4 regions of the Paenibacillus sp. J22P165 genome follow, and region 4 is predicted to be linked to each of the others. Evidence: riboswitches for the same ligand, from Rfam matches in the RefSeq annotation. Region 4 holds a riboswitch; each other region holds the start of a gene.
What was found. A riboswitch is a leader RNA that binds a small molecule or an ion and turns the genes downstream of it on or off. The one in region 4 is predicted to bind cyclic di-AMP.
Positions count from the first base shown of each region.

Region 1: another riboswitch for cyclic di-AMP. It lies ahead of AC58QM_RS33290 (resuscitation-promoting factor); the one in region 4 lies ahead of AC58QM_RS17335 (hypothetical protein).
Region 2: another riboswitch for cyclic di-AMP. It lies ahead of AC58QM_RS22660 (C40 family peptidase); the one in region 4 lies ahead of AC58QM_RS17335 (hypothetical protein).
Region 3: another riboswitch for cyclic di-AMP. It lies ahead of AC58QM_RS29545 (stalk domain-containing protein); the one in region 4 lies ahead of AC58QM_RS17335 (hypothetical protein).

Region 1 is NZ_JCAUAP010000022.1:10,371-16,200, forward strand. Features, by position in the region: gene AC58QM_RS33270 (HD domain-containing protein) at 1-207, shown strand, start outside; gene AC58QM_RS33275 (TatD family hydrolase) at 275-1,042, shown strand; gene AC58QM_RS33280 (ABC transporter permease) at 1,025-2,275, opposite strand; gene AC58QM_RS33285 (ABC transporter ATP-binding protein) at 2,272-3,015, opposite strand; cyclic di-AMP (ydaO/yuaA leader) riboswitch at 3,299-3,495, shown strand; gene AC58QM_RS33290 (resuscitation-promoting factor) at 3,781-4,920, shown strand; gene rnmV (ribonuclease M5) at 5,038-5,571, shown strand; gene rsmA (16S rRNA (adenine(1518)-N(6)/adenine(1519)-N(6))-dimethyltransferase RsmA) at 5,611-5,830, shown strand, end outside.
Region 2 is NZ_JCAUAP010000009.1:22,516-28,345, reverse strand. Features, by position in the region: gene AC58QM_RS22665 (MSMEG_1061 family FMN-dependent PPOX-type flavoprotein) at 31-642, opposite strand; gene AC58QM_RS22660 (C40 family peptidase) at 782-1,252, opposite strand; cyclic di-AMP (ydaO/yuaA leader) riboswitch at 1,256-1,394, opposite strand; gene AC58QM_RS22655 (hypothetical protein) at 1,562-2,380, opposite strand; gene AC58QM_RS22650 (M1 family metallopeptidase) at 2,465-4,459, opposite strand; gene AC58QM_RS22645 (YwhD family protein) at 4,653-5,144, shown strand; gene AC58QM_RS22640 (transglycosylase domain-containing protein) at 5,317-5,830, opposite strand, start outside.
Region 3 is NZ_JCAUAP010000014.1:142,186-148,015, reverse strand. Features, by position in the region: gene AC58QM_RS29570 (MOSC domain-containing protein) at 1-642, shown strand, start outside; gene mobA (molybdenum cofactor guanylyltransferase) at 639-1,259, shown strand; gene moaA (GTP 3',8-cyclase MoaA) at 1,332-2,336, shown strand; gene AC58QM_RS29555 (molybdopterin molybdotransferase MoeA) at 2,367-3,635, shown strand; gene AC58QM_RS29550 (sporulation protein YjcZ) at 3,755-3,856, opposite strand; gene AC58QM_RS29545 (stalk domain-containing protein) at 4,017-4,808, opposite strand; cyclic di-AMP (ydaO/yuaA leader) riboswitch at 4,813-4,965, opposite strand; gene AC58QM_RS29540 (PspA/IM30 family protein) at 5,135-5,797, shown strand; gene AC58QM_RS29535 (hypothetical protein) at 5,816-5,830, shown strand, end outside.
Region 4 is NZ_JCAUAP010000006.1:546,631-552,460, reverse strand. Features, by position in the region: gene AC58QM_RS17340 (nuclear transport factor 2 family protein) at 304-675, opposite strand; gene AC58QM_RS17335 (hypothetical protein) at 756-1,226, opposite strand; cyclic di-AMP (ydaO/yuaA leader) riboswitch at 1,341-1,510, opposite strand; gene AC58QM_RS17330 (hypothetical protein) at 1,898-2,380, shown strand; gene corA (magnesium/cobalt transporter CorA) at 2,498-3,448, shown strand; gene AC58QM_RS17320 (APC family permease) at 3,491-5,317, opposite strand; gene AC58QM_RS17315 (tannase/feruloyl esterase family alpha/beta hydrolase) at 5,508-5,830, opposite strand, start outside.

The sequences.
Region 1 (5,830 bases), on a different contig from region 4:
GCTGGTGAAAATGATGACAATTTGCCAATCCTTTTATTAGATCATAAGGATAATTTAACGGAGATTACCCAACGCTCGGAAATTGTAAAGTCCATTAGCGGCTTCCAAATGGGTAAGCATCATGTGTACTATCCTGAGGAACTCCTAGAGCGTTTGAATGCAGAAGATTATCCAGATGTTTGGGAGATGTTGGGGGAGCAAGATTAATTCAGGTTTAAGAAAGATAATAATAATAGAACTCAAAACACATTCAGTTACATAAGGGAGAACAGTCATGCTAACGGATTCACACACACATTTAAATGCCGAACAATTTAAAGATGATCAAGAGGAAGTCATTCAGCGGGCGCTAGATGCAGGCGTGACGAGAATTGTGAATGTCGGCTTCAATCGCGAAACGATTCCTAGCTCAATTGAGCTAGCTGAGAAATACGATTTTATTTATACTACCGTAGGTTGGCATCCCGTCGACGCGATTGATATGATGCCGGGTGATTTGGAATGGATTGAGTCCTTATGCCAGCATGAGAAAGTGGTTGCTATCGGGGAGATTGGTCTAGATTATTACTGGGATAAGTCGCCAAGGGATGTTCAACAGCGCGTATTTCGAGAGCAAATTCGTCTTGCGCGAAAGTTAGGCATGCCGATTGTGATTCATAATCGAGATGCGCATCAAGATATTCTAACAATTCTCAAAGAGGAGAAGGCAGCGGAAGTCGGGGGTATTATGCATTGCTTCTCAGGGAGCTGGGAAACAGCGAAGCAATGTCTGGATATGAATTTCCATATTTCGTTTGGTGGTCCTGTTACCTTCAAAAATGCTGTGCAACCGAAAGAAGTCTTGGCTCAGGTTCCGCTTGATCGTCTACTCATCGAAACGGACGCTCCGTACCTAACGCCCCATCCTTTCCGCGGTAAGCGCAACGAAACAGGTTATGTTCGCTTAGTGGCTGAAACTGCCGCGGAAATTCGGGGGATGTCACTGGAAGAGATCGCTGAGATTACGACGAATAATGCGATTCGATTACTCGGCCTCAAGTAAGGCATTTTTCTTGAACTTTCGGCGAAGCACTACGCCGCACGCGAAAGAAATGAGGGCCAGACTTACCAAGGGAACTAGGAAATACAAAATAGAAGTTCCTATCATAAAAGGAATCGTCAGGATGACTAGCTGGAATGTAAGAGTCATCCAGATAATATAAGCAAGGGAGCCAACTTTGGCTTGTGCTTCCAAAGGGTACATATCGAGCCAGAATGTATATCGATGTGCACGCTCTAATGAAGTAAGCTGAACCATCGAGATGGCTAATGCAATGAGTAGGATGACGCTTCGCGCAGTAGTGGAGTCTGCAACAGCTATTGCTAAGACGCCGATCAGGGTCAGTCGAAGCACAATGGCGAACAATTCGGTGCGAATCAATGTCTTCATATATAAGTAGAGAAACGCCGAATCCTGTCGAAATGGAATCATTCGGGTAAGTCCGCTGATCCATCCTCGGCGGGCTATTCGCGTTGGTAATTGAGGCACATCTACGAACCAGTTGAAGAAGGCGTAAAGTCTAGCTTGTTGCTGCTTCTCTTTGGCAATCAGGTAGTCCCAGCCAATCACATATTTGGCTACGTTTCGGAATGCAATCAGCCAAACGAATACAAGTAATAGGGCAGCAAGGCTTGCCCATAAGCTGCTGTAGTGAAATTGGATTGTGATTAAGGCGATAGTGGCTATCCATCGAAAACATACAGATACCATCCTTGTTCGTTCAGCAGCAAATCTTCCTTCTTGCCAACTCGCTAATAGGTTAGCTACTTTTAATAGAAGCAATAGAGCTAACATCAGTAAAAATGGCTGTGATTCCGTGCCTAGACAGTGCTTATATAGGGGGCGTAGGGAGATCCAAGCGAGAAATAGCCAAATGCCCTGCAACGAAAAGCTATATAGAAAGCTGCTTCGAAAATAGGCGCCCATTTCATGTTCAATCCGTAAAAGAAACATGCGATCAGCACTGCGAGTTAACGTTCGGATTGAGCTCGAAGCGATGAGTGGAACGAGCACGAGCAGGACGATCCACAGGTATGGATAATCTGTCGGAAGACGCTGTAATGTTTTTGCATAATAATAGGAAGAAACGATGACAAGAAACAACAAGAAGCCAATAAAGTTGCTGCGTGCAGCATACTGCCAATACCCCATGGATTCCTTCATATAATGTTGGAAACGCTGCTTCCATAATGCATGCGTGTTAAATGCATGTGTACTATTAGATAAATGACTCATGCCATGTCTCCTTGAACAAGCTTGTAAAAGATGTCGTCTAATGACGCCTGAGGCAACTTGGTTTGTGCGCGTAATTCGACTAAATCCCCTTGAGCTACCATGCGCCCCTTATGAAGAACGACATAGCCATCGCAATATTTTTCAATTGTAGACAAAATGTGTGAGGATATGAGAAAAGACGCACCTTTTTGTTTCATTTTAACCATTAATTCAAGCAAGGAACGAATCGCTAAAGGGTCGAGTCCGAGAAACGGCTCATCGATAATATATAAAGAGGGCTCGATCAGGAAGGCATTCATAATCATGACCTTTTGCTTCATCCCTTTGGATAAATGGCTCGCGAAGCTATTCAGCTTGTCTTTCATTTGGAACTGTTCTAACAAGGACTGGGAACGGGTTTCGTAATCCTCCTTGGAAACGCCGTAAGCCATAGCCGTTAATTCAAGGTGTTCGCGTATCGTAAGCTCTTCGTATAGCTCTGGACTTTCAGGCACATAAGCATATGTCGCACGGTAAGGTAATGGATTTTCGGCTAGTGTTAAACCGTTAATGCGAATGGACCCTTTTTGAGGTTGAAGCAGCCCGAGTATATTTTTGATGGTGGTACTTTTACCTGCACCGTTGAGTCCGATCAACCCCATCATTTCACCTTGACGAATGGAAAAGGTAAGATCATGAAGAACAGGTTTGTTGGGTAAATATCCACCGAATAAAGCGTTTACTTGCAAGATGGGACCCATCTCAATTGCCTCCCTAAATAGCAAATTATTGGTACTTTTTGATCAAATACTTCCAGAATCATTATAAACAAATTTGCATTTTTAGCCTAGTTTTGGTCATTATACTATGAAAAATAGCGTATACGTACGTTAAAGTTAGATAAATGTAGATATAATTGGGTTATATTCGAAAAATAATCGAAATTTAATCGATTTAGCCCTTTTTAACGGGTGTTAATCCCTTTACAGGTTGAGATTAACAGCGTAATATACTTTTCATAATAACTTAATATCCAATTTGCCAAATTTCCATTCGCTGAGTTCCAAATGTGGAAACGGGGGAACCACTGCAAGCTTAATTCGTATTCAAAATACAGTTAAGTAAGCAGATTGAGTAACAGGGGTGAATCATGGACGTCAAACGAATCGTTTGCGTCTGCGTAGGGCGACTCTCACGTCCGAATCCGTCAGCTAACCTCGTAAGCGTAAGAGAGGTAACGATTGTCGTGCGTGCTATTTGTATTTCATTATGCAAACTAAGCCAGCGAGAAGAGTCCTCTTCTTGCTGGCTTTTTGTCCTCATACAGGGTTTTACACAGATCGGAAGACATAAATTAACCCGGAATTCATAGGATGATGAATAGGTAAAAGGGGGGGACGACCAGATTCAGCAAGGCATTGTATGCTGATGATGGCGAGCATGTTAAGTTAAACTAAAAACCTTAGTCGCGTCAAATTTAATCATGCTGTAACCTGGCGGCGAGGCTTTGAAGGAGGACCGAAGAAGTGGGCAGTATCTCAATTAGCGAGACCCATGTAAAACGATCATCCAGCATGTCCTTCGCATTGCGATGGAAGCATGAAAACTTGCGTTTGATTTTAAGCCTAGCTATAATCTCAATCGCAATGACTTTCATGTTTTTGGTGTTGTTGTACGGAACGGCTACCAAGAGCGTATCCGTGGTTGTGAATGGACAAGAAACTATTGTGCACACGAAGCAATGGGTCCTGCAACGCCTACTGGATGAACAAGCCATAACGATTGGTGAGCACGATGAAATTTCAGCTTCACTCACGACCAAGCTCAAGGGTGGAGACAAATTTGTAATCGAGCATGCCTCACCAATTCAATTGACTGCTGATGGAAAGACCACCACTGTTTACACAACTGCAAGAACGGTAGAAAGTGCATTGCAACGTTTAAATATTGCACTTGGGGAGAATGACCGAATGACTCCCGAACCGACGGCCGCTCTAGCTACTGGCGATGAAATCAAAATCGTCCGTGTGAAGAAAGAGACGGAGGAAGTATCTGTACCGATCGCATTCGAAACAGAGAAAAAGAATGACGCGTCTTTACTTAAAGGGAAAGAGCAAGTCGTCCAAGAAGGTAAAGAAGGCGTATTGGTCAAGAAGAAAGAAAAGACTTTCGAAGACGGTGTTTTAGTCGCGGAAGCAGTTGTGGGTGAAGAAGTACAAACAGAAAGTGTTAAAAAGGTAGTTTCCGTAGGCACCAAAAACCCTGTGGTTGTTCTCTCTGCCTCTTCACCGAGCGTGGATGAGGTTTCCAAGAACGGTGTGACCTTCGGTTACAAACAAATTCTCAAAAACGTGAAGCTTACAGCTTATTCAGCGGGCGCTGCGTCGACAGGCAAAACCGAAGGCTCATCGGGCTATGGTAAAACCTACACAGGTACTACCGTGACCGAAGGTCGTACGATTGCGGTCGATCCGAAAGTTATTCCGCTTGGATGGTGGGTATACATTGAAGGAATTGGCTTCCGTCGCGCTGAAGATATTGGCAGCGGCGTGAAAGGTCAAATGATTGATGTGTACTATGAAGATCACGGCTATGCCAATAAATTCGGCACGAAGCAAGGGTACACTGTGTATGTGGTTGGCCCTACAAAACCGTCCCAAAACTAACGTGTAAACGGTAGTTGTGACGGGAACACTACTAAATACACGTAGCTTGGCATCTGCCTGCGCGAAAGAAGAGGAGACCCCTCTTCTTTTTCTGCGTACTGGGGAAGGAAAACGGTGATGATAAAAGAAATGATCGTTGTGGAAGGCAAGGACGATACGGCAGCCATCAGGCGCGCTGTGGAGGCGGATACGATTGAAACAGGCGGCTCCGCTATCGGACAAGCCGTCCTCAAGCGAATCGCGCTGGCACAGCAGCGCAGAGGCGTCATTATATTCACGGATCCGGATCACGCCGGTGAGCGGATTCGTAAAATCGTAGCAGCCAAGGTGCCTGGCTGCAAGCATGCTTTCATTACGCAGGAGCAAGCTGCGTATAAAGGTGATATTGGCGTCGAGAATGCGACGCCGGAGACTATCCGTAAGGCGCTTCAGAGCCTGCGGACGGAGTATGACGCTGCTGTCTCGCAGCTGACGATGGAAGATTTGATTGCTGCCGGACTCATCGTGCATCCCGATGCGGCAGCTCGTCGATTGACGGTAGGCAATGCACTTGGTATTGGCTATTGCAATGGCAAGCAATTTTATAAGCGATGCGCGATGTTTCAGATATCGCGAGAGGAATTCGAAGCGGCACTTGAGCATTTGAATTGATTGACGAGAACGAGAACCTATAGATACGAGGTCTATACTATGAATATAACCGGACAAGAGGTTGTTGTAACAGCAGAAGATGTGGCAACACCAAGTAAAACGAAACAAATTATTAAGAAAAATGGACTCGTGCTGAAGAAGAGCCTGGGCCAGAACTTCTTAATCGATCAAAATATATTGAGCAAAATCGTTATGGCCGCTGAGCTCGGGCCTACGAAAGCTGCGCTGGAGATCGGCCCGGGTATCGGCGCGCTCACAC
Region 2 (5,830 bases), on a different contig from region 4:
TACACATTATGGTTAGAAGGCTGTTTGTTCCTATTCTTCTAGTGGAACTCCGTTCAATGCTAGATGGGCGCGGAACATTTCCATGCTGTCCGGATGCTCTTTCTCAGGCACCCACGTAGTGGAATCCCAAATCTTTGACAGCTTGAGGGCACGGCTGCAATGTATGAAGCATTCTTGCACTTCAACGCCGACAGCGGCGATGGGGGACTTCCCGTTCAACTGCATCGTGGACAGTAGCTCCTCATCTTTCGTCAGCCAAGCGCGGCCATTGACGCGGAGCACCATGTCTACGCCAGGAATGATGAATAAGAGACCCACTTGCGGGTTGGTTAACATATTTTGCATAGAGTCCAGTCGACGGTTTCCCAGTCTTTCTGGATAGATGAGGCGATGTTCATCCAGCACGCGAACGAAGCCTGCGCTATCACCGCGAGGTGAAACATCGCACAGTCCATTCGCATGCGACGTAGATAAGTAGAATAAGGGTGATTTGGCGATAAACGCTCTAGCATGCGCGTCGACTTGGTTGATTACTTTCTTTTGGACTGCCGGATGCGCCTCTCCGATATCTGTGCGAATGTCATCAATGGATTGAATGATGCCGGGGAACGGTGGGGGCGTAAGATCTTTTATTCTGTCCATGTATTCCTATCCTTCCTGGAGGCCGAAAGCCTATATGTATTCATTGTAGTATACGCTTATCTTCTCGTTCAAATGAATGAAGCCCTACAAACCGCTCTTACGAGCAACGCTTGCAGGGCTTCATTCTGTGCCGAGAATATTACTTGGATTCAGCAGTTAGTTGATTGTAGATATCATCCCATAGAACTCGTCTGGCTGATACATACCGCTTCGCATAATAGGATTCGCTCAACTTATTCTTCACAACACCTTGATTTGTAGCGGAGTGAACGAATTCACCATCTCCAAGGTACATGCCTACATGAGATATGCCGCTGCCATCCGTGTTGAAAAATACAAGATCGCCCTTACGAAGATCTTTTTTGTCAACCCAGTAGCCTTCGCTGTTTTGTGATTTGGAGCTGTGTGGAAGGTCGATGCCGAACCCATTGAACAAGTAGGATGTGAAACCAGAGCAATCAAACCCTTTGGTTGTCGTTCCTGCCCATTTGTAGGGAGTTCCTACGAGATCTTCGACTGCGTTGTCCATGGAGGATGACGCGAAAACGCTTCCTACACTTACACTCAAAAACAAAACAAGGCTAAAAATAAGACCAACAACTTTCTTCAACTGCTTGTCTCCTTCCGGTGCCTACGAGGTTAGCTGGAGGGTTCGGTTGAAGGTTCCCTATGATCCCTGTCTTGCAAGATCAATTCACCCGGAGTGGTTCCCCCGTTTCCCCATAAACTGAGGAATTCGGCATGAAATATTTGGTTTTTTGATGCTAGTCCTTTTAATTCGTCATAAACAATGAAATTCCTCTTTTTTCATTTGAAAAAAGGCTAAAAATAAGGCGGATTGTTCGGAAAAAAGACAAAAAAAAGCCCCTATCTCAACGAGAGGGGGAGAATGTTTGCCTATTGGCTGTTTTTTTGAATATTAATTGGATATTTTGGCAGAAAGAAGTTGATATTGGGAGGAAATCCCCCAAATCTGGATGAAAATGTGGAATAGGGGATACAGCTGATAAATGATTAGTGCTATCAGTCCAGCCCATATGTAGGTAGCTGTGACAGTTACCCCTGCTAAAAGTCCTGTAATCACCAGTAGAATGATGGACAGTCCGACAATCGGCAGCGAATGTCGAAAAAAGGAGATGACCGTAGATAGGATGCCTAGCTTAGCCGCGATGGCGAATTGCACATACATAAAGAGAAGCTGCAAGACAAAGCCGTAGACCAACAGACTAAGTATCCAAGGCAGAAGCTTGATAATGACTTGCTCATAGGATCCGCTATGCCCAAGAATATATGAGGCTTTCGGTAGCAGCCAGATGAGTGGAAACAGGGTAAGTGCAATCCGGACGAGATACACGAGCAGAAACGGTAGCATAAGTTTTTTCATCCCGCGAAAGAATCGATAGCCTGCATTCTGATGAGCGTGCGTAAGTGAATAATATACACCGCCATTTAGGAGTGGCGTCAGCAGCATGCGAGCACATAAGAGAGCAGCTAGCCACCATAAATAGGAATAGCTAAGATCAGTTTTTATTAACTGAAACTGGCCTTCAGCCAGGAAGATTTGCAATGCCTGCTTCGGCTGCTCGGCGCCAGGGAAGCGATGCATGAGGGGGACAAGTATGCCCTGAACAAGTTTATACAGGAGAATACCCCAGCCCATTTGATATAGGAACAAAATGATTGTGGCAAAAGGCTGTGCCATAGCTGCCCTGAAGCCTGATTTGATATAGGTAGCCAACGAGGTCCCTCCTTAACGTTTTCTTTAGAAAACCAGCATCGTAAGCATACCCTCAGCGTTTGTCATGAGGGGTAAGCCAAGTCCTTACCAGGCGACTGAGCCGAAGATGGCTTGCAGGAACTGAATAATGCCGAGATTCCATCGAATTTGCCACTTTGTATCTAATTGGGTCTGATAAAAATTGTTGATATGCTTATTTTCGAGAATGAGTGTGTACTTCGGATCAATGCGCACCCAGTCGACAGGAGAAGCATGTGTTAATTTGAACTCAATACTGCCTTCCTTGCCATCCCACGTTTTATCTAATGTTGTCCCATCTGCGAAGTGGAACTGGACGGGAACTTCTGGTGAGTTGCCACCAAGTTTAACGATGCGGACTGTGCTTTCGTAAGTTTCGGAACCTTTATTGCCCTGAGGCCGGACTTGAACACTCTCAACAGAATAGTCCATCATCATCTCACCATAGACATATTGATTGAAGAAATCGTCCCACTTTGTTTTGCTGACATCCTCCACAACTTGCTGGAAGTCCTTCGTAGAAGGGTGCTTGAACTGCCACCGTTGGAAATAGGTTTGCATGATACGATCCATCATTTTGGTGCCGACCTGTTGCTCAATCGCTTTCAGCACTAGCTTGCCACGCGTGTACACATTTTCAGCATACTGGTCATGACCTTTATAAGCCCATGCATCCTTCTGCAACCCATTAGGAGAGGTTATATAGCTGGATTCGACAGGTAAATTAGGCACCTCGCCATATTCGGCTTCCATGACCTTATCCTCTGCATAAGAGGTAAAGCCTTCATCCAGCCAGGCTTCTTCGAATTCGTTGCTGGCGACGAGCCCGTAGAAAAATTGGTGGCCGATTTCATGCACGACGACACGTTCTAGTTCTAAGTCGGGATCCTTGTCACTAGCACCCCAAGCCGTAACTAAAGTCGGGTATTCCATGCCGCCCGCGCCATTTCCACCTGGAGGCGGTACCACGATAGAAAGGGTAGAGTAAGGGTACGTTCCGTACCACTGACTATAACGGGAGAGTGCTTTTTTGGCCGCATACATGTAACGATCCTTTAAATCTTGATGATTGGGATCGAGATACAGTTTAATTTTGACACCAGGAACTTGTGGAGCAGAGAAAGATTGTTCGGCGTAGACGAAATGAGGCGAAGCCGACCAAGCGAAATCGTGGACATCCTCAGCGTAGAATTGATAGGTCTTTATTCCTTTTTCCGTCACAGCAGGCTTCACAGGAAATCCTGTAGCCGCCACAGTGTAATTGGCGGGTACTTGAATTTTCACATCATACATACCGAAATCCGCATAGAATTCGGAATTGCCATGATATTGATGGAGATTCCAGCCAGCTTCAGTGCGGCCTCTTGTACCCTTGCGTTCATAGGCGGCAACTTTCGGAAACCATTGCCCTGCCATAATGAAGTCATCGACGTACCCCATTCTGGCAAAGGCTGCAGGCAGTTTTACTAGGAAATCGGTTTTCACGGTGACCGTTTCACCAGGTCCCACGGGTTTAGATAATGGGATTTTGAGCAGCGTATGGTCGTCCTTATTGCCGTCATCAGGCTGTACAAAAGTCATCCGCTTAGTGAGATCATCACCCGTATCCGATTTTACCGAGAGCAGTTCCATACTTCCGCCGCTATCTGCCTTCGCTTCATCGTCCCGCAGCTTCCCGCCGGATTCTCGCATGAATGTCGTTTTCTTCGATGCGAACGCATTCGGATAAAGGTGGAAATACAGTTCTTGAACAGGAACATTGCCTGGATTTTCCCACGTGAGCGTTTGTTGTCCTTGGAGCTGCCTCGTTTCTGGTGTGTACGCAACGTTCATGTGATATTCAGCAATACGATAACTAAGTGGTGTTGAGGTTTCTAACGGTTTGCCATTATCTGCAGGCTGCATGTCCGGTGTCTTCGCAATAGGTACCTCTTTAGAGACGACAGGAACAGTCCCTCTTGATGTGGAGGGGAGCAAGGTGTTCGTTATTAACACTGCGCCGGCAGCAAGGAGCATGACAGCAAACCACTGTACCTTGCGACTATTGAATAGAGCATTCATATCCATGAGATTCACCCCGCCTAAACAAGCATCTACAGCATGTATATGTAGACAACCTAGGGAATATTTCTGCGAGGTGAAAGAAATGTTAGAAAGGGCCATGGAAGACTCCGCCCCTTGTTCTAAGGGATGACTTTCGCTACAATGAAAGCAAGTCGTCATTTTAACTTTATGTAGAGTGGAAGGTGCCCTTATGGAAGCGGATAAGAAGAAGCTGGCCTTAAATATAGTAAGTTCAAAAGTGAATCACAAAGGCTTCGGCGCAGGAGCAATTGATCTAAGCAACGTCTCCGGTATTATTATTGATGGGGATGAGGCTTATCTGGATGAAGGAACCCTGCATGCCAAGAGTAAGATTGAGAAGGGGATTAAATTCTCCACGAACAAAGAGGATGTCCCGAATGGTCGTAAAGCGTGGATCGTGTGGGTAGCAGTTGATCGCACAGAAGAAGGTGCCTATTACGCGGGAATGTCTGCTTGTGAGATGTTAATCGATACGGAAGCTCGCCGCGGATGGAAGATTCTTGCGGAGCATGTGAACAAAATGGATGGCGCTATGAAACGCAAATTCATTCTAGAAGGATTGTCTGACAGTGAGCGCGCAGCGCTTCGCAATAGACTAATTGAGCATAACGAAGACTGGTGGAACCGCTCAGATCAGAGCCTCAAGGACGCGCTCTCCTAAGCTTTCTGTAGCGAATCTGGAGAATATGAACATTATGTGTCATCCATTGTTACACAATGTCGAAGCGGGTATACTAGACCCTAGTGTATGTTACCTCATATACTAGGACAGCAAAAAGGCAGGACTAAGACGCGCTTAGTACTGCCTTTTTGTGTTTTCATTTAGGCGTAAATTAATCATTCCACCAGCGTTTCAGATCGTTCCACCAAGAGCCGTTAGCGCCTTTGGAGCCGTCTTTTTGACCGCCCGCTGCATCTGGCTTTGCAGGCTTGCCTGTACAATAAGTCGTAGGCTCCGTACCAGCGAGGAAAGCTTCCACCTTGGCGTTCGGACAGTCTTCATTGGACAATTTGCCGCTCACAGGATCAATGTAAACCGTCGCTACACCCTCAGGAATTGGGAACAGCTTCGGAGGAATCGCATCCAAAGTCTGTTCGGTGAAATCCGCAAAGATCGGCGAGGCGAGGTGTGATTCCACCGTTGAAATATCTCGGCTCTTATCATAGCCCACCCACACCGCAGTAGATAGCTCAGGCGTGAAGCCGACGAGCCACGCATCTGTATCGGTCGTGCCCGTTTTGCCTGCAATCGGCCGTTTGATTGTACTTGCAACACGATTGCCCGTACCGCCTTCTTCGAACACACTCTCCATTAAGTTGGTCATCACATACGCAACCGCAGGGGGA
Region 3 (5,830 bases), on a different contig from region 4:
CAAATAACATCGATTAATGTGGGGTTACCCCAAACAATAGCCTACCGAGGCAAAGAGCTGACTACAGGGATTTATAAGACCCCAGTCAGCTCCTCTTTGTTTGTATCCAAAATACAAATAGAAGGGGATGGACAAGCGGATCTGACGGTTCATGGTGGCGTAGATAAGGCCATCTGTGTTTATCCTGAGGAACATTATGCTTACTGGGAAACGCTCAGGGGGTATAAATTAGATGCAGCTACCTTTGGAGAAAATCTTACAATCCGCGGTCTTCAGGAACATGAGGTGAGGATTGGGGATACGTTCGCCATTGATGAGGTAATCGTTCAAGTCTCACAGCCAAGGCAGCCGTGTCATAAACTAGCTAAGCGTATGGATTGGCCAGAAGCGACGCTCCATGTTCAGGAAACAGGCTATACGGGGTATTATTTCCGAGTGCTGCAAGAGGGGCGCATTTCACCTCATTCGGAGTTGAGACTCATTGCTAGAGATGAAGCCGAGGTGACGGTTGCGTACGCTAATCAGATCAAATACCACGATAAACATAATATCGAAGGAGTTAAAAGAGTTCTAGGTGTCGAAGCACTTTCGAGCAGCTGGAAGCAATCGTTTAGGAAACGATTGGCGGAGCTTGAGGAATGATTACGGGCGTTATTCTTGCCGGAGGCTTGAATCGCCGTATGGGCGGGAGGCCAAAGGCTCTCTTACCTGTGCAAGGTGAGGCTATGCTGCTAAGACAACTGAAAGAAATGTCCCACAGCTGTGAGCAAATTATTGTCGTAACCAACGAAGTGGAAACCTTGCAGCCCGTGCTCGCGGGGGTAACTGTCGATATAGAAGTACTTTGTGTAAGTGATATCTATCCCCAGAAAGGACCTTTGAGCGGGATTCATGCCGCCTCCAAGGTTGCGCATTCGGCTCACTTATGGATTGTTGGCTGCGATATGCCATTTATTTCTGGCGATGCAGCAGAAGCTATGGTGGAGGTATGCCGAGATACGAATGTGGATGCTGTTATTCCCGAGTTAGAGGGGCGTTTGCACCCACTTCACGGCATCTATGGCCGAGATGTTGGGCCAGAAGCTGAACTACTGCTGCAGCAACAAAACTATCGGTTAATGGGGTTATTAGACCATTTAGATTGGCAGTCTGTTGATTCGGATTTTTTTGTTCAACGTGGGCTTCGAACGAATTTTGCAACCAATATGAATACACCTGAAGATTATAAATTTATGTTAGATAATCTGTCATCGGAATAAATGGGATACGTTGAAACCTAGGAAATTGTCAGAAAATATGCCATAATAGATAGAGAGAGAAGGTGAACTCCTATGCCAAAGCTGCTATTGGATCGTTTTGGGCGGATGCATGATTACCTGCGCATCTCAGTGACAGATCGTTGTAATTTGCGTTGCGTCTATTGTATGCCGGAAGAAGGAATGGAATTTGAACCGGATGAGAAGCTGTTAACTTTTGATGAAATAACAGAAATTGTTCGCGTATTAGCTGGACTTGGTGTTCGTAAATTACGATTAACTGGCGGAGAGCCTCTTGTACGTAAAAACCTGGAGCAGCTGATTGGGAGGCTGTCTCAGATTCCCGGTATTGAAGATATTGCATTGACTACGAATGGGATTTATTTTGCGTCACGTGCTGAGAAGCTGCGAGCGGCAGGGTTAACCCGTGTAAATATTAGCTTAGATTCATTAAGAGCAGACCGTTTCTCTTTGATCACCCGTGGTGGGGATATTCGTCGTGTGCTAGCCTCGATCGAAGAAGCGTATCGTGTAGGTATTACACCGATTAAACTGAATGTGGTACTGATGAAAGGCATTAATGACGATGAAATTGCTGATTTCTTGCAAATGACGATTGATCGCCCGATTCAGGTGCGATTTATTGAATATATGCCAATCGGACATCAAGACGAAGATTGGAAAAGCCGCTATTTATCTCTTACGACGGTTCTGGACCGCTGTAAGGAAATGGGCTGGGAAGCAACGGCGTCTACTGCGGTTTATGGCAATGGGCCTGCACAGAATTATCGCATAGAAGGTGCGTTAGGTTCATTCGGCCTGATTCATCCGATTAGTGATCACTTCTGTGAAACCTGCAATCGTCTGCGATTGACGGCTGATGGCAATATCAAGCCGTGCTTATATTGGTCGGATGAATTTAACGTACGCAAATATATTGGTGATGATGCAGCGGTGGAGGACCTGTTCTTCCGTGCGCTGGATATAAAACCACAAAATCATGAGATGGCTCAGGCTTTGATGAACGAAGAACAGTCGCATACACCAACTAATCGCCGGATGTCACAGATCGGCGGATAGCGTAACGGGGTACAGGGGGCATGGAATCAAGTGAACAGTGAAATGAAGCTCAGGTTTGGCAGGAAAGTAATCTCTGTTGAGGAAGCGCGAGCCGAACTCTATGCATACGTTATACCCACTGAGACGGAGATGGTCTCGCTGCCCAAGTCCTTTGGCAGACGGTTGGCAAAGGATATTTATGCCGATCATGCTGTTCCGCATTTTCGCCGATCCGGTGTGGATGGATATGCGGTTCGTTCCGAGGATATTACAACGGCGACGCAAGACTCACCGGTTGTCTTACAAGTTATTGAGCGGATTCCAAGCGGGACCATGCCCCAGCTTACGATTCGAGAGGGAACGGCTGCTCGTATCATGACGGGAGCGCCTGTGCCAGATGGTGCAGATGCGGTTGTCATGCTAGAAATGACAGATTCTTTGCAGGATGCATCTGTGGTATCTAGGGACGTCAAAGTACGGATTAAGAAAAATGTGCAAGCAGCAAGTAATATTACGCCAATCGCTGGCGAGGTTGCACGTGGGGAGTTCGTGATTGCACGTGGTGCACAGATTGGCCCAGGAGATGCCGCTATTCTGGCGACCTTCGGCTATTCTGAAGTTGAGGTGTACCGAAAGCCTAAGGTAGCGATATTCTCGACTGGTTCAGAGCTGTTACAAGTCGAACAGGAGATGCAGCCAGGGAAAATCCGCAACAGCAATAGCTACATGCTGGCTGCACAAGTTGAGGCAGCAGGTGGATCGGCATGGATCATGCCAGCACTTACGGATGATCCTGAGCAGGTGGAAGCCGCGCTTGAAGCAGTGCTGCCTGATGTTGATCTTATTTTGACTTCTGGCGGGGTCTCTGTAGGTGATTACGACGTTCTCGTAGAGCTATTCGGTCGATTCGACGGTAAGCTATTGTTCAATAAAGTGGCGATGCGGCCAGGGACACCAACAAGTGCGGCTTTATGGCAGGGCAAGTTGCTCATCGCATTGTCTGGTAATCCAGGAGCATCATTTGTAGGCTTCGAGCTATTCGCAAAGCCAATTATTAAGAAAATGTTAGGGAGTCAGTGTCCTGAGGCAAAAGCGTCTACAGCGTTTCTGGATGTGACTTATGATAAACCTTCTGCCTATCCCCGTTATATTCGGGGAACGACACGTGTCGAAGCAGGAACCATCTGGGTGCGACCTGCGGGCATTGATAAGTCAAGTATCATGGTGTCGATCAAAGATGCGGATTGTTTGATTTGGTTGCCTCCTGGAGGACAAGGGTATCAGCGTGGTGATGGTGTGAAGATGTATACAACGCTTTAACGGATGAACTTATAATTTTATTGATAAATGAAAAAAAGCCCGCTGCTGGAAGCTTCTATGGACAGAAGTTTCAGCAGGCTGGGCTTTTTTGCAATCTAACGAATTAACGGAAGATAGTCCTAGTAGAATGTAGCAAGAATGATGACCAACAGTACATAAAGAACAAGAATTACACCTACGGAATTTCCGTATCCTGGCGTTCCACCAACTACAGCTGACATAGTATCCCCTCCGGTTTTGAATGAATATGGGTTAAACACTATATAACATATGTAGGGCGAATACCTGTTGATTGGACGAATGCCCTTATTGCATCGGAACATTCACCTACCAAAAAGAGCTGCCCTTGTCTGATTCTCAAGGGGCAGCTCTTCCAAGCAATTAATTTGGAATTTGGTATACTTTAATTTTCTGAATGCCGAAGCTTTGCAAAGATTTTCGCGAGCCTGGGATAAAGATGTCCATTCGTTTTCCTTTAATGGCGCCACCGGTATCGGTTGCATAGACGTACATTCCGCCTTGCGGAAGACCATTAAACGAATAACCTTCAATATAAAGTTTGGTACCAAGTGGAATAACGGATGGATCAACAGCAACTGTGCCGACTGCAAGTGGATTACCCATGTAATCAAATGCGCCGTACCCACCGTTTTCAGAAGGATCTGCTGAATAAGCTGTAGACTCAAAAACTTGATAATCCGGTGCATGTTGCCCGCCATCTTTACTCAGAATAGCTAGTTTACTGCTAGCATCCCAATGGACAGGTACACCTGCAACGGTGGAAAGGAAGCGAAGCGGCACATAAACCCGCCCATTTTGATACTGGGAAGCGCCATCTAGTACGACGGTTTCCTGATCAATGTTAGCTTCTTTTTGACCTGAAACCAAGGTAATCGTATGTTTGTCATTATTTAGTGTTACTTCAATCTGGTTTCCATCTTTTTTCCAATTCACTGTATAACCAAGCTTCTCGGTTACAAACCGGAGCGGGACTTGGGTAATTTGGTTGCCATCCAAAAATGGCTGCGCATCAGGGAAATGGATCAGGTCATCATTGACTTGCACTTTCACTTCCATTGCAGCTGCTTGGGCTGAAAATGGGGAAAGAAAGCCTCCTGCCAAAACTGTTAGTGACACAGCAAGGCTAGTTAACCCTTTAGTAAGCTTATTCAATTGGTAATCCTCCTTCATGAGCCTTCGAGGTTAGTTGACGGGTTCGGGAAGAAGGTTCTCCCTAGTCTGCTCCAAGCCGAAGCAAATATTCACCCCAAGTATTTCGTCCCCCGTACCAGTGCCTTTATTTACGCACTAGACTCGGCTTCAAATATTTTATCATCATCGCCATGCTCGAACAACGACCAATATATGGTTGTACGCTTCTCATACTAGACTTAGGTCTAGGTTCAAAAACAGTCGATAGTCGGTTTTAGAACATCATATATTGCGCTACGATAGAAGTATGATGAAGGATGAGGCTGAGGATGAGGGGCGATTTTGATATGAATGATAAGAAACAGGAAATTGATCCTACTAATATATTTGACCGTATCGGCAAGATGGCTGAAACCGTCTGGCAAGAGACTGTAGGCAAAACGAATCCAGGTACTGCGTATGCAGGGAACCCTACGATAGTTCAGTTAGAGGAGCGCTATGAAGATGCGCTTCAGGCTACGATTGCGCTGCGCAGCAACATGGCTCGCGCAGAAGAGATGGCGAAGCTGCGCAGCGAGCAGGCGGAGCTTGCCATGCGCGCCGGCGAAGAGGATCTCGCGCGGCTCGCCCTGCAAGAGAAGCTGCGCGAGGAAGCCGCTTGCGAGCACTACCGCGCGCAGTACGCGAGCAGCCAGGACTTGTGCCTGGCGCTCGCAGAGGAACTGCGCGGGCTGCGTGCAGGGCACGCAGCCGAGGATGTGCAGCCGCGCAGCGGGCTGCACGGCAAAGAAGCTCGCGACACATGGCGCGAGCTGGAGGTCGCCGGCCGCGAACTCGGCCGGGAAGCGTTGCAGGGGCTCCGCGTGGCGGGCCGCCTGTCGAAGGAAACGCTGAAGGAAGCCGGAGGCAACCTTCAGCATGAACTGCGCGCGCTGCGTACCAAGCTGCAGCACGATTGGCAGCAGGAGCAGCGAACTCGCGATGAGCGAGATCCGCATAACCGAAAATAGCGTTGGCGCGTGACCTCCATGAAAGGCAAAGCC
Region 4 (5,830 bases):
AGCCCAGCAGAAGCTGTACAGGTATCTTGAGTTCTTTTACAACCGGACAAGGTCGAATAGCACCATTGGCTACATATCTCCCGCTCAATTTGAGCAACTATATTACCAACGGGTCGCATAACTTAGTGACGTCCACTTTCTTGACAGAAGAGCATTTTTCCATCTAATCATCCCAACACGTCAGATTCGAGCAAATTAGCTGTAGTTTATACATCTATTCAGAACGCTCCATTCCGCCAAACACACAATCTACGGTGGATTCCGATCCTCAGGGTTGTCTTTTGGGACAACCTCTATTCCCCATCAGAACATGCCATTCTCATTAGGGGAATTCACAAGTATGGGCTGTCCCACATCCCAGAATTCAACGATAAGATCTTGATTAAAGCGGAAAATATGAACCACTGCTCCCCCAATGTCCTCTTGGTTTTGTTGAACATGGGAGTGTACCACGACAATATTACCCTCTTCGATGGCACGTTTGACCCCCAGGGTTTTGTGAGGATTCTTCGCGGCGTTCTCTTCCATTGCGATCATAAGAGAATCTGCGTCCCCACGGAAATAGGGATTATGATGGAGGAATCCCGGACCGATGTACCTCCGGAATGCTTCACGTACTTCTCCCGACGCCACCAGTTGCAAAAACGATATAGCCTTCTCCTTGTTAGAGGTCATCCTTCCCTATCTCCCTTTCTTTTATCGTTCCCTGATTTCTCTAAAAACTCTATCATATGGAGGTGTGAACATTCAAATCCCTAGAAAGAGATATACGCCCCAGAATGCTCAAATAAATAATTGCGATCACTTAGAAAACTCAAATCTTCTTTCTCTTTCTGATATGCACGAGATGCATGTTCAAGCTTTTTGGACAGATCACTTAGTGCTGATTTGATTAAATGTGTGCGTACTTCTCCCCATGCCTCTTGTCTCTGATGAGCGTACTGTATGCCATCTGTAAGGTTCAGTCCTTTGAGTTTCTGAAAAACAGTTGCCCATTGCACAAAATCTCCCTTTAGATTGCCGCATGGAATTACGAATTGCCCTAAACCACATGTTCCAAGATTCGTTGAAATCGTCAGTAAACCGCAATGACAGTCATCACCATGTTCGGGTTGCAGCTTATCGGATAATTCACAATCGAATTGAAAACATTCAATACGGGTAATTCTACATTCTTGCGTACATTCATCGGATTCTCTTACTAGAGTCAGGGGTTCGGGATACATAATAGATTCACTCTCCTCAAATTGTGAACAACAAAAAGAAGCCAAAGAGCAGAGAAACTCTACTCTCGGGCTTCGAAGTCGCATAAGTGCGCTAATGAAGACTCGAAAAGAAGGTAGTTCTCTCCCAATTCGCTTACGAGGTTAGCTGTCGGATTCGGGCTTGGAAGTGCCCTACTTTGGCAAGCTATGCCTGCTTTAGATTCACCCCGAGAAACCGATTCTATATCGGATCAGCTTCGGTTGGTTCCCCCGTTTTCCTTGCGGAAACTCAGCGTTTTGCTTCAAATCTGTTGTTGTTGAATCGAATGTTACGCCGATTGCTCATAAATGTAAAATGCGTTGGAGACACCTATTTCGCAATCTGAGGCATCCAGCGCTTATGGAAGCGCGTCCAATTAGAAATCATTTGCATTATCGATAGAAATGCTTCAGTTTTCTTTCGTTTTTGCCTTCTTTCTCAATAATTAGGCTATAGGCTAACGACCTTGATAAAGTCGAGAAGTTTGTTTTTATTCAATTTTTATACGTTTACTATCCATTCTTTACCCCATTTTTACACGGTTCAACGTTACAATTATGACATATTCGCTTACAACCGACTTTGAGATTAAGTCAAAAGGAGAAATGTCATGACTTCCTCCCCCCATTATTATTTAGGGATAGCACCTCATTTGTTAAATCCAATTGATTTGCATTACGAATGGTTTGGTGTCTTATGGCTTGAAGAAGAAAATCATTTTCCCATAATTGTTGGTTACTGGTTTTCTAAAGAAAGGTCCGAAATTACACAAGATGCCACCCTGTCAGGATTCTCAACATGGACCGAAATATCGGATCATCAAATGATTATGAGAATGTATCAATCTATTAGAAACAAGCAGAAAAAACAAGATTGGGAGCATCGCACTCGCTTATCCCTTCGCACTATTTTCAATTCACCTTGGAATGAGGTTTCCCCAGGGTTATATATCATTAAATCGCGTGACACCTACCCCCTTCATGTTTCAGCCATTCTGAAGAAGAAATTCTTTGTTTGGTTAGAACATGCAGCCGTTTGTGAAACCAAGGAAGAGCTTCAAGTGTTTATGCAGCGCGTGCGTGAAGAGCATCAGATGGAAATCTCAATGAAAAAAGGTAGCCCTACTGTGAAGTAAGGGCTATCTGTTTTGCGTTTTAAATTTATGAATGGCATGTACGGTTGTTATAATAAGATTCCTATGTTGGAATAACAAGAAGATCATCATTTACTTAACTAAGGGGCCCAATTCAGAATGATTCGTACAATTGCTATCACAAAAGATTTAGAAGTTATACAGGATGTTCAACTAACTCAGCTTTCAAGTTCAAACTATAACTGGTATTGGGTTGATTTTAACCAACCTAGTGAAGAAGAGTCCAAGTTATTAGAAGAACATTTTAACTTTCATCCACTTGCAATTGAGGATTGTTTTCATTATTTACAACGGCCAAAATTAGATCACTATGAAGATGTACACTTTTTCGTCATGCATGCCATCAATCAAACAACACTAGCCGCTGAAGAAGTGGACCTATTTTTAGGAGCAAATTTTATCGTTACCTTTCATACCAATTCTTCAAGGGAGATCGAAGATGCCTGGTGTCGAATAGCCCAGCAGAAAAATGGCGTTGATAAAGGTCCTCTGTATGCTTCCTATGTAGTTATGGACGAGTTAGTAGATCAGTATTTTCCAAGTATCTATCAAATTGAAGATCAATTAAACGAAATCGAAAATAACGTTGGTTCGGAAACTACCCAAGCACTTATGGAAGATATATTTGAAATTCGATCCAGACTATTAAAACTTCGAAGAACAATAGTGCCTATGAGAGATCTTCTGTATCGAATTCTGAATTCAGAACGAATCAAGGGTTTTCATGAACTTTTACACTACTATACCGACGTTTACGATCATTTGTTGAAGCTCTCAGAAATGATCGATTCTAACAGAGATATGACAGCTGATTTACGAGACAGCTATATCTCTCTTAATTCCAATAGAATGAGTACCATTATGAAAACTTTAACTGTCATAACGACGATCTTCATGCCTTTAACATTCATAGCAGGAGTTTATGGAATGAACTTTACTAACATGCCCGAATTAACTTGGCAATGGGGTTATTTTATCGCTTTAACAGTCATGTTCGGAATCGGTTTTGGCATGTTTATGGCTTTTAGAAAAAAGGGATGGTTTAAATGAAAAAAGCCGAATTTCCTCATTTAGGAATTTCGGCTTTGCTTGCTATTTCGTTAAGTGATACGGCACCGTAGTTACGATTACATTTCTCCGATACAGTAGATGCGCACGAATGAGTAAACTCGATTGGTTATGCAGAATATTGTGCCAGCCTTTTTTAGGAATGAACTGCGGGATAATCACGGTAACCTGATAATTCGATTCACCGGCTTTACGCTGAACTGTATCAATGAATTTGGTCAGTGGATTAATAATACTTCGGTAAGGGGAGTGCAGCGTCACAAGCCTCACATCAGGCTGCCATTTCTCCCATTTCTCCTCAAACATCGCTTCATCTTCACGTTCAAATGGAACATAGACAGCAATGATCTGGTGAGGTGAAAGCGATTTGGCATAGTTTAATGAGTTCTCCACGACATGTGTAATACCCGCCACAGGGACAATTATGACATTACCCTCAACAGGGATTGATGGTTGGCGGTTTGCAAGTCTTAACTGGTCGCCAACTGCCTCATAATGCTGCTTAATTCGATGAAAGAGATAGATGATTAAAGGCAAGAAAACTAAGACTGGCCACACTTGTGAGAACTTGGTTAAAAAGAACATTAACGACACGATAAGGCTAATTACAGCCCCTGTTGTATTAATAATGAGCTTGGTGACCCATCCTGCGGGCTTCTCTCGGACCCATTTGACTACCATCCCTGTCTGAGAAAGGGTAAATGGGATAAATACACCGACTGCATAAAGTGGGATAAGATGTTCCGTTTGTCCTTTAAAAGCAATAATTAAAACGATGGATAATACGCCAAGAATGATAATCCCATTAGAATATCCTAATCGATCTCCTCGTATGGTAAACATTCGGGGAATAAATTTATCTTTTGCCAAATTAACCGCAAGTAAAGGAAATGCCGAATACCCTGTGTTTGCTGCAAGGATTAATATTAATGCTGTTGTTCCTTGAATAAAGAAATACATAAAGTTTCGTCCAAAGGTCTGTTCCGCAATTTGCGATACAACGGTTACCTCTGCAGCGGGAACGATGCCATATTCAAAGGCCAAATATACGATTCCTGCAAATAAGAGAGCCAATAACGTGCCCATCGCGGCTAATGTTTTAGCGGCATTATGAGGAGCAGGTTCTTTGAAATTAGGAATCGCGTTCGAGATCGCTTCAACTCCGGTTAAAGCAGAGCTCCCTGAGGCAAATGCTTTTAACAATAAAAATAAACTGATCCCAGCAACAGGTGTACCAATTGAAGTATGGATTTCTGGAGAGACTTGCCCCGTTAGAATATTGTATATCCCCACACCAATTAATATAAATAATGCTACCACAAATAAATATACCGGATAGGCTAAAATAGAAGCTGACTCCGTTACACCTCTTAAATTCAATGTTGTAATAAAGAGGACGAATACAATGGCAATGAGCACGTTATGGGCATGTAGGCTTGGAAATGCGGAAGTAATCGCATCCGTACCTGCAGACACACTTACGGCTACTGTCAAAATATAATCGACTAACAACGAACCTCCTGCAATGAGTCCAGGATACGTACCCAGATTTTCCTTGGACACGACATAGGCTCCACCACCGTGAGGATAGGAAAAGATAATTTGTCTATAAGACAAGATAAGTGCCAAAAGAAGAATTAAAACACCAATTGCAATCGGAATCGAATACCAAATTGCAGCCGCGCCTACTGTCATTAAGACAATTAATATTTGTTCTGGGCCATAAGCTACTGAAGATAGAGCATCTGACGAAAGGATGGCTAGTGCCTTCGTTTTATTTAGTTTTTGTTCCCCTAACTCTGTTGATTTTAACGGTCGTCCAATCAAAAATCTTTTTAAAGAAGATAACACTGAGTAGCTTCACCACCACATTTTATTTTTTAGAGCTATTGAGAACAGGTTATATACGCTTGTATATTACTACCCAATTTGCATTCTCCATTATCACCTTGTTTAGTCATTTTTGGCAATAGGCGTAGAAAAACCGTGCCGCAGATCAGCGGCACGGTTAGCAAGGTTATCTATTGGCGATAATCTCGCATTAAACAAGATATCGTTCCGCTGGTACCAGAACGCCACCCCGTTCATGATGAATTCCTTGATAGCTGGTTGGCAAATTCGGATCTCCATCCACGTATTGCGGGAACTTCGGATAAGGGAAAACAGGTCTCTGAAAGCTGATCCCATTCGGAGCAAAACTATCCTTAAACGCTGTTGCGATCAATTGCTCTGGTGCGTTTCCATGTTCCACCCAAGCAACGAGTGCGTTTAGAATATCATGTTCGCTATCTAGTTGAGCACTTTCAACTCCACCAAGACCAATATCGTTCAACCCCGGACCGCCTCCACAGTGTCCCATTCCCG